Regions from separate parts of the Vibrio sp. ED004 genome, predicted to be linked through region 2. Evidence: predicted binding sites of a transcription regulator. Region 2 holds the regulator's gene; the other holds the start of a gene.
What was found. Region 2 encodes PurR, which represses purine synthesis genes. Its sites were predicted from a motif close to TNANGNAAACGTTTNCNTNA; they were not measured.
Positions count from the first base shown of each region.

Region 1: ITG10_RS00900 (phosphoribosylaminoimidazolesuccinocarboxamide synthase) is a predicted target of PurR. The motif match lies at 2,699-2,718, and genes of this name have one in related genera.

Region 1 is NZ_CP066149.1:219,491-223,925, reverse strand. It holds partial or broken gene ITG10_RS00910 (helicase-related protein) at 1-797, shown strand, start outside; gene ITG10_RS00905 (hypothetical protein) at 1,001-1,378, shown strand; gene ITG10_RS00900 (phosphoribosylaminoimidazolesuccinocarboxamide synthase) at 1,497-2,600, opposite strand; gene ITG10_RS00895 (SulA-like leucine-rich domain-containing protein) at 2,903-3,310, opposite strand; gene ITG10_RS00890 (hypothetical protein) at 3,671-3,859, opposite strand; gene ITG10_RS00885 (tetratricopeptide repeat protein) at 4,025-4,435, opposite strand, start outside.
Region 2 is NZ_CP066149.1:415,790-420,224, reverse strand. It holds gene ITG10_RS01760 (TVP38/TMEM64 family protein) at 1-412, opposite strand, end outside; gene ITG10_RS01755 (TfoX/Sxy family DNA transformation protein) at 545-1,135, opposite strand; cyclic di-GMP riboswitch class I at 1,263-1,348, opposite strand; gene purR (HTH-type transcriptional repressor PurR) at 1,519-2,523, opposite strand; gene torD (molecular chaperone TorD) at 2,838-3,485, opposite strand; gene torR (two-component system response regulator TorR) at 3,772-4,435, shown strand, end outside.

The sequences.
Region 1 (4,435 bases), 200 kb from region 2:
TGTTTGTGCGCAGACTTAAACGAAAAGAAGCCTTTGCCAATGGAACGTTAGAGGTGGTGCTCGGTCGTCAGAATCGTTTCCCGGATAATGCACAAGCGATGTTGGTGCTTGATACCCATAGTTTGCCGGGAAGAGGCGTTAAGCAAACACTGACCTTAGCTACGGTCACTGCACCTATTCCTTTGGATCTTATGATTGAAGCGAAGATGGGAGAGTGGCAACAAGGTGAAACCGTGGTTAATGATGATGGCGTCTTTACTGAGATGGCTTTGGTGTACGCAGGCCGTACGATTACGAGCAAGCTTACTGCGGCAGAAGGTCAGTTATCATTAAAGCCAATCGTCGATCTTGTGTTAAAAGGCGCCCATCTTCCCGGTTTTGCACAAGCTCGTACTCAAGAAATCAAACATTGGCAGCTGTATGTGAAACTTGGGCTCGATGAACAAGTCCAATACACGCCGGAAATTGACCAAATGAACTTTGAGCTATGGTTTATAGAACAACTTGAAGTGTTAGGTGTCACGGATGTCTGCGAGTTGGAAATGTTTGAACATTCTGATATGCCGTTTGATGGAATTTCAATTTGGCTATATCCAGAATTTGCGGAAAAATCCCCGTTTGCATTGAGCCTTGCTGACTTACATCTTGATGTCGAATACTTCCCTGCAAGGAAGCTGATTCATGTGCATTATCAGTCGGGGAGTCGAAAGCTATCACCTAAGCGTTGGGAGCTTCCAACATGGTCTGGTTGGCGAATTCAATATAAGAAAGCGAGTCGGATTATCGACATAAAATAGATGGATAAGTTTTATCTCTAAAATATTAATCAAATAGGTGCATATATGATTTTTCAGTGTTTTTTATGTTACAAGTTTGATTTTTATATGCCTTTTTAACCAATCAAAAGGTCATAAAAGACCATTCTTCTATATCCTATTGCTATAAAGAAAGAGTTGATAGATATTGAGTATATTGTGTTGCCAAAGTGTCGGGGGAGATCATGGATAAACAGGAAGAGACGCGTGTAGAGTTCGATTACACAACATTTCTTGGCGCCTCATGCAGTAAAAAATGGACTTTTCTGGAAGCTCTCACCACTATCGCGCCAGTATTCAGTACTGTCTGGAGAGATAGCATTAAAGAGCTAGCCAGCCCAGAAGATCGCTTATGGCAAATGGCATTGAAATCAATGTCGACGCGCAAAAGTGATGAGTCGAACATTGTTACCTTGCTTAAGCTTGCCAAGCTAGAAGGGATCAATGAGCTCAAGGTTGTCATGCCATATTCGCTTGAAGACGAGCAGATTGATTATATTGAATCGCGTAGTCATTTGGTGATTGCAGATAACTCTGGTGAAGAGTTCACTATCAAGCTTTGATCACTAACTAAGCTTTGATTAAATATACATTGTAAAAAGGGCCTCAATATTGAGGCCCTTTTAGTATCTAAAATTTGTGCTTACAAGCGTATTAGCTGACTAACTTGTTAATTTGCGATTAATCGATTAGCCCATAATCAGCACGAAGCACATCAATGATTTCTTGTTTCGGATTGTCGCTTAATACAATCTCGCCACCGGTGATTTTCGCCGCGATATCAAGGTAAGTACGAGACAGAGACATCAATGCATCCAAAGGAAGTTCATTGTCACGAGCTAACGCTTCACGCTCTGGCATACGTTCTTTGTTCAAAAGAATATCAGCATCAGGGAAGTAGTTAAGCAAGAACTGACGGAAACCTTCTTTCGAGTTTTCGACGATGTTGCCCTTGTTGTACTCTTGAGTATCCCAAATACGAGATGAATCTGGCGTACCCACTTCATCCATGTAGATAAGCTTTTCTTTGCCTTGGGCATCGTTCACGTAGCCGAACTCAAATTTCGTATCAACAAAGGTTTGATCGACTTTTGCTAGCGCTTGGCTAATTACGTTGAAGCCTTCTTTTAGAAGTTTCTCGTAATGCGCAATGTCACTTGCTTGAGTAAAGTTGAACGCTGCGAAGTTGTCTTCAATGTTGTTACGTGTGATGTTCACATCGTCAGCTTCTGGTACACCAGGAATTCCTTTCAAAATCCCTTTTGTCGAAGGCGTGATCAGTAGCTCAGGTAATTTCTTGTCTTTCTCAAGGCCTTCAGGCATCTCGATACCGCAGAATTCACGTTCGCCGTTCGCGTATGCACGCCACATAGAGCCTGTGATGTATTGACGACAAATCGCTTCGATCATGACTGGGCGAGCTTTTTGTACAATCCATACGAATGGATGAGGGATATCAAGAATGTGACTGTCAGCAAGGCCGTTGTCTTTAAACAATTTGAACCAGTGGTTAGAGATAGCATTCAGAGCGGCTCCCTTACCTGGAACACCTTTAAGATTACCTTCACCACGCCAAATACAATCAAACGCAGAGATACGGTCACTGATCACCATGATGGCTAACGGCGCATCGGGCGCTACATTGTAGCCTTTCTCTTTAATTAGTCGTTGGCTATCTTCTTCAGTTAACCAGTAGACCGAACGAACCTTGCCACTGTGGACAGGTTTATCAGTACGGATTGGTAGGTCATCATTTACGGCAAGAACTTGATCAGCAAGGCTCATTTAGACATTCCTATCTTTTATCAAACGTCATACAGAGAAGTGCGGTGTGCACATGATTAGACGGGCATTATACCCAATCTATTATTTGCTTCCAGATAAAAAGCAAACGATTGCTAAGTCTATTGATCAAATAAAAACCCCCGCCTAACTATTCGCTAGAAAATTGGCGAATTGTAGGGCAGGGGAAGGCAGTCTGTTGGTCTGTTGGTCTGTGTTTTGGAGCTATGCTGTTAAATTAATTTAAGTTTGTTAGCTAAAAGATTGAGCTATGTTTCTGAGCTAAATTGTTAACCGAGGTCGGCTTAGTGAATACGCTCTGACGTTTCATCAATGAAGAACACTTCGCATTGAAAGCGTTGGCCTAACGTTCTTAGGTATTGTTGGCTGAATGAGTCGATCGACGTACTCGCAACGATTGCGCTCGCGTTTCCTGAGCGTATTGCTTTCTCGACAGTCTCTACTTCATTCATTTGGTTCGACGCTTTCATATGGATAACACGCTCGCAGCAAACATTGTGTTGCTTAAGCTGCTTAGCGGATGGTCTTGGCGTGTGAGCAGTAAACAGCAGCCATTGATGTTGATTGGACAGCAACGCCATTCTTGCGAACAACGCTTCCTCGTTTGAGTTTTTGCTTTTACGAGAAACTGATGTAAATGCGCAGTGAACTAGCGGGCTAGAGTGTTGGGCTTTAACGTGTGCTTGAATCATTTTGCTGTCCTTATATACATGCTGTATGTGTATACAGTAGTTTTTGTTACTTATAAGATCAAGCAGTTTTTGCGGGATTATTGGTCGTTTTATTGCAGGTAAGTAAGGGCTGTTGCTTAAGTTGTTGATATTTATTGTTAAATTAAATTCGACTGATTTTTGTATTTTGTCTCATAAATTGAAAAAATGTGATTTCTATACAGGTGTATACAGTGGTTTTTGCAGAAAAGTACTGTATATAGCTGTATAGAAGATAAGAAGATAAGAAGATAAGAAGATAAGAAGATAAGAAGATAAGAAGATAAACCCCAGATACAAAAAAAGCGCCTTAGGCGCTTTCTTATATTTCAACGGTGTTACTTATCTCAGTGTTGCTTGGGAGAGTTTTGTTCTCATTTCCATTTCACCAATATTGAACTGGCGAACATCAATGGTTGCAATATCATTGCACTCTTTACATGCATGATGACACTTACCATCTAGGTAGTCGTGCTTTTTTACTAGGCTTGGCTTTTTGCACCAATCACAAACGCCTTCTATTGTGAACATATTTTCTCCTCACCTGTTTAAGTCAGGTGTATTTTCGGCGCAAATTATGACACAAGTAAGACTCATTAGTTAATAGTTTGTTACCCGTTTTTGAGAGGGGGATCGATTGCAACACTAATAAAATCGGTATCTTTGCGATCTTGGAAAATGAATATGTGTAGTTGTTTACGGTTTTGTAACATTTTGTAAAATGGTTTTTAGCGCATTGTTCAAACGTTTCATTTCTTCGTCACATCCATGACCGTCAGGGTGATAGATTTTAGAGAGTTGTTTGTATCGAATCTTAATGCTCTTTTGGTCAGGAATAGATCTAGGTGTGTAGCCAAAGAGAGCACAGGCCACTTGCAAAGCATTCAGACCTTTGTTGTTTTTCTGCTTCTTCAATTCGTTGTAGATGGTTTGAAGCTGACGCTTTTGCTGCTTAATGGTGAAGTCTTTCGCACTAAGCTGTGCTTCCAGTGTCTGTTGCTGCTGATTTAACTCACCAGACTTCAGGCCTTGTCGCTTTCGCGAGATAACCAGAGTCGCGCTGATACTCACTATTGCAACCAAAACGGCCAGCACTGCGCCAATCAT
Region 2 (4,435 bases):
GAAGCGAGAATAAGTAAAATGCCCCGTCTTTTTCTACGCCCTTGTTAATTGTCGCTAATTTGTCACCAAATTTGGTTTGGATCCAATCACGTAACAGGTAACGGCTACTCAGGAAGGCGAGGGTCGCACCAATAGCGCTTGCGAAAGATACCAGCAGTAAACTGTTCCAGAAGCCAAACAGTGCTGCCCCTAAGAGCGTGACGACTGCAGCGCCAGGAATTGAGAAAGCAGTGATCATTACGTACGCGATAAAATAGATAGCAGCGGCGGCAATAAAGTTGCTGTCAATGTAGTCATTCAAAACGGCTTGTTGGGCCTTGGCGTTTTCAAGCGTTAGGTACTGGCCAAAATTGACGCCTAACAAGATGATGGTTACGACTAACACAATACCCAATATCATTTTCTTACTCATTGATACTTCCTCTAATTTTCAATGCATACCATTAGTATAGATAGACAGGCAAAGCATAGATTAACTTTCAGCAGATATAAAAAAAGCCGCAGAAATGCGGCTTAGTTATATAGATAGTTTGAACTGACAAAGTTAATTGACGCGATTGATAAGCTCTTCACGACGCTGCTGCGGTATAACAGACCAATGTGTTCCATTGATCGCACCTTCTAGCGCCCACAGTAATTCAATACTGACAGAGGACGCATGCGATTCCTTGATGGCGTTAAAGGCGTTTACAGAGCCAGATTCATATAAACGTTCAACGGAATCGATTCCTGCTTTTTTCAACATACGCTCAGTAGCGAGTCGAAGATTCGGCAGATCTTTGAGTCGAGTTGGCTTAGCAGAAGACTGTTCAGCTTTTTCTTCTTTAGCGAAACCCAGAGACGTCGTTGCGAGTTCCAAGATCTTCTCTTGGTCTTGCCACAGGCCTTCAGGTAAAGCGAAATATTTAGTAACGACAGGGAAACCACGTTTTTTGTAGACGTACGGTTGAAACCCTTGTTGTTCGAATTGCTTCGTTGTGCATTTGTCTGCCCGTATATGCAACTGGTCATTAACAACCAGAGCAAACATAGTGTCATCAGCAAAAAGACCGAATCCACCAAACATTGAGCGTGACTTAATTTTTCCTAGGGGCTCAAATAACTTCATTGAGTCCTTTAGTATCGGTTTATCCATGTTATTTATCTCGGTGTATTTGAACTACGCCACCAAATAAGCAGGTCCGAGAGATTAGCAAAATGTTGCAATTAAATTGTCAATAGGCTGTAAATTACTAAATTGTCAGTAGTTACTGCATTTTGCCATCGGTAACCCCGCTACCATACCAACGAGTGGTTTAGGCCGGAAGCTTTGCGTCCCACTTTTTCAAGTGGTTTGCCCTGTGCGTGACTGATTGAATAGAATAAAGTTTTTGTTGAATGAGGCTCACACTTGTTATTTCAAAATGTGATATTGCTTCAATTAATGATCTTTCTGTTGTGCATATAGGTTCATTATAGTTGTTGATAAAAAAAGCGCACCCAAAGGTGCGCTTAATGAAATAAAACTCGTTTTATCAATTAATTTAACGTTTTAACTGTACTTCGTTCAACAATCTCAGGGTGCATTTCGAAGACTCGTTTCTCGTGATCTTTGTCTTTTATACGTTCTAATAAAATCTCGAATGCATTTTTACCAACACGACGTTTAGGTTGGTGAACCGTTGTTAACGGTGGAGAGAAGTACTCAGCCAGTTCGATGTTGTCGTAACCGATCACTGAGATATCTTCAGGGATACGGATGCCTTTTTCTTGCAGTCGGCTCATTAAGCCCAGCGCCATTGTATCGTTGAAACAGAATACCGCTGTTGGGCGATCTTTCATTTCTACGATTTGCTCTGCAGCAAGAACAGCAGTATCACACTCGAAGTTACCTTCAATGATCATGTTGTCATCAGCAGTAATCTTAGCTTCGTTGAGTGCGCGTTTGTAACCTGCGATACGTTCTACACAGGCCGCTTTGTCTAAGTGGCCACTTAAACAAGCAATCTTAGAGTGACCGCGCTCAATAAGGTATTTGGTTGCTAGGTAGCCACCTTCTTCAGAGTTATCGATGATCTTGTCAGCTTGAGAACTCTCTGGGCCCCAGTCCATAATCACTTTAGGGATGTCAGCGTGACGATCTAACATCTCTCTTAGTTCTTCAGTTAGGTCTGAACACATAACTAAGATGCCATCTACACGTTTCTCTGCAAGCATTCGAATGTAGTCACGTTGCTTCTCATAGATACCACCCGTGTTACACAGAATCAAAGTGTAACCTTGACGGTAGCAGTAACTCTCAACACCATCGATAACTTCAGAGAAGAATAGGTTGGTTGATTGAGTAACAAGCATGCCGATAGTGCGTGTTGTATTGCACTTCAAACTACGAGCAACCGCGCTTGGTGCATAGTTCAGTTCATCTACGGCTTTGTTTACTTTTTCTTGAGTCGCTTCTGCAACAAAACGTGTTTTGTTGATTACGTGAGAAACGGTTGTTGTTGATACGCCGGCTAAGCGAGCGACATCTTTTATAGTGGCCATGGTTTTATCCTATTAGAAGCTACTTTCCCAAAGTACGGAATGAAGTAGCCGTTAAGCTACCTAACTAAGAGCTTAAATTTGTAGGGCTCTTTGGGTACTAAAGTGCTAAAAAACAAAAAACCGCTATGAGCGGCTTGTCTTAACACCGAAATGCTCTGAACTTTAATAAGCATAGCATTTCGTGAATGTTTCATATTTTATCGTTTGCGGTCACAATTTTAGACTGACTAGAAATTACTCGCAATAAAATTCACCCAGAAATCCGGGTGAATTGTCACATTCTACTGAATTTATTTACTTAGTCGCCCAATAAGCTATTCACCAGCTAAATATTGAGTGTCCAACTGACAGAATGCGAGTAGCAGAGATGAGACTGAAGCGTAGAAACCGAATTCATCAACGTCATGACATTTAACGTTGAATTTTGGTACCCAAGTTAGGAGTTGTTGCTCGATAAAATGCTGTTGAACAGCAAAAGACTTCTCTAGCTCTTCTTCAAGATCTGTTTCGTTAGAACGAATGATCAAGTTACCAAGGAAGTCGAGTTCGATAGCAATGTGGTCTGCTGGCTCTTTCAGGTCTTGGTTAACCACTAAATTGTGTTTAGCCATGATCTCTTCCATCTCTTTTGCAGGCTTATCGTTTAATAGGCCAGTCTCACCGATGTACATAGAAGCGTATGGAAGGGCACCATGTTTATCTGTCTTTAAGAAAAGGTCACAAAAGTCAGCAGACAGTTCCAGTTGAGCATCTTCACGTATTTGAAGACGGTTTAGTGCGTCAACTAAGCTATCAATCGCTGGCTTTAGTGTTTCATTTTCACCTAAACCAGTTAGGAAAGAACGAATCTCAACAGAGTGGTAGTGATCGAGTTCTTCTTGAGTGAGCTCTTTGGCGAATAAGCTTGATAGCCACCAGTAGATTTCTGCTCTTTGCTCGTTGAACGCTTTCGTATCTTTCATTTCTTGGATCCTGATTTAGTCTTGCGGCGTTTGTATACTCAATATCGTCAAGTGATTTGGGATATAAACACCAAGGCTGAATAACAAGGTTATTTGCGAAACGCAAAGTTACTCGTTAGTAGTAATGCCTATATTGAATTGCGATGGGCGATAAATAGCAAGGTTTAAGATTGTCTTGTATCAAAAAAGATTCATCTTTCTGGCTTTTATCTTCTGTAACACTAGAATTGTTACTAGTTATGAATAGAATAGTTACTGAAACTATTAAATAAGAAAAGTGGTGTAGATGAGCTATCACGTATTAGTCGTAGAAGATGATGTGGTAACCCGCAGTAAACTGGTTGGATATTTCCAGAACGAAGGTTACACAGTGAGCGAAGCAGAAAGCGGCGCTCAAATGAGAAACGTGTTAGATGAAAACAACGTTGACCTCATTATGCTGGACATCAACTTACCAGGCGAAGATGGATTGATGCTAACTCGCGAATTACGCAGTCAATCAGACATTGGAATTATTTTAGTTACTGGACGCACGGATAGCATCGACAAAATCGTTGGCCTTGAAATGGGCGCGGACGATTACGTTACTAAACCTTTCGAACTTCGCGAGTTATTGGTTCGAGTTAAAAACCTACTTTGGCGTATTTCTGCCGCTCGTAAAACGGCAGCAGGCGCAGTAGAAGAAACATCAGACGAGTCTGTGGTTCGTTTCGGTGAGTGGACATTTGATATCCCTCGTCGTGCGCTAAGCAAAAACGGCGAGCCAGTGAAGCTGACTAAAGCTGAATATGAATTGTTGGTGGCTTTGTCTTCTTACCCTAACCAAGTATTAAGTCGCGAACGTATTCTGAATATGATCAGTCACCGAGTGGACGCACCGAATGACCGTACGATCGATGTACTGATTCGTCGTATGCGTGCCAAAATGGAATTCGACCCTAAGAACCCAC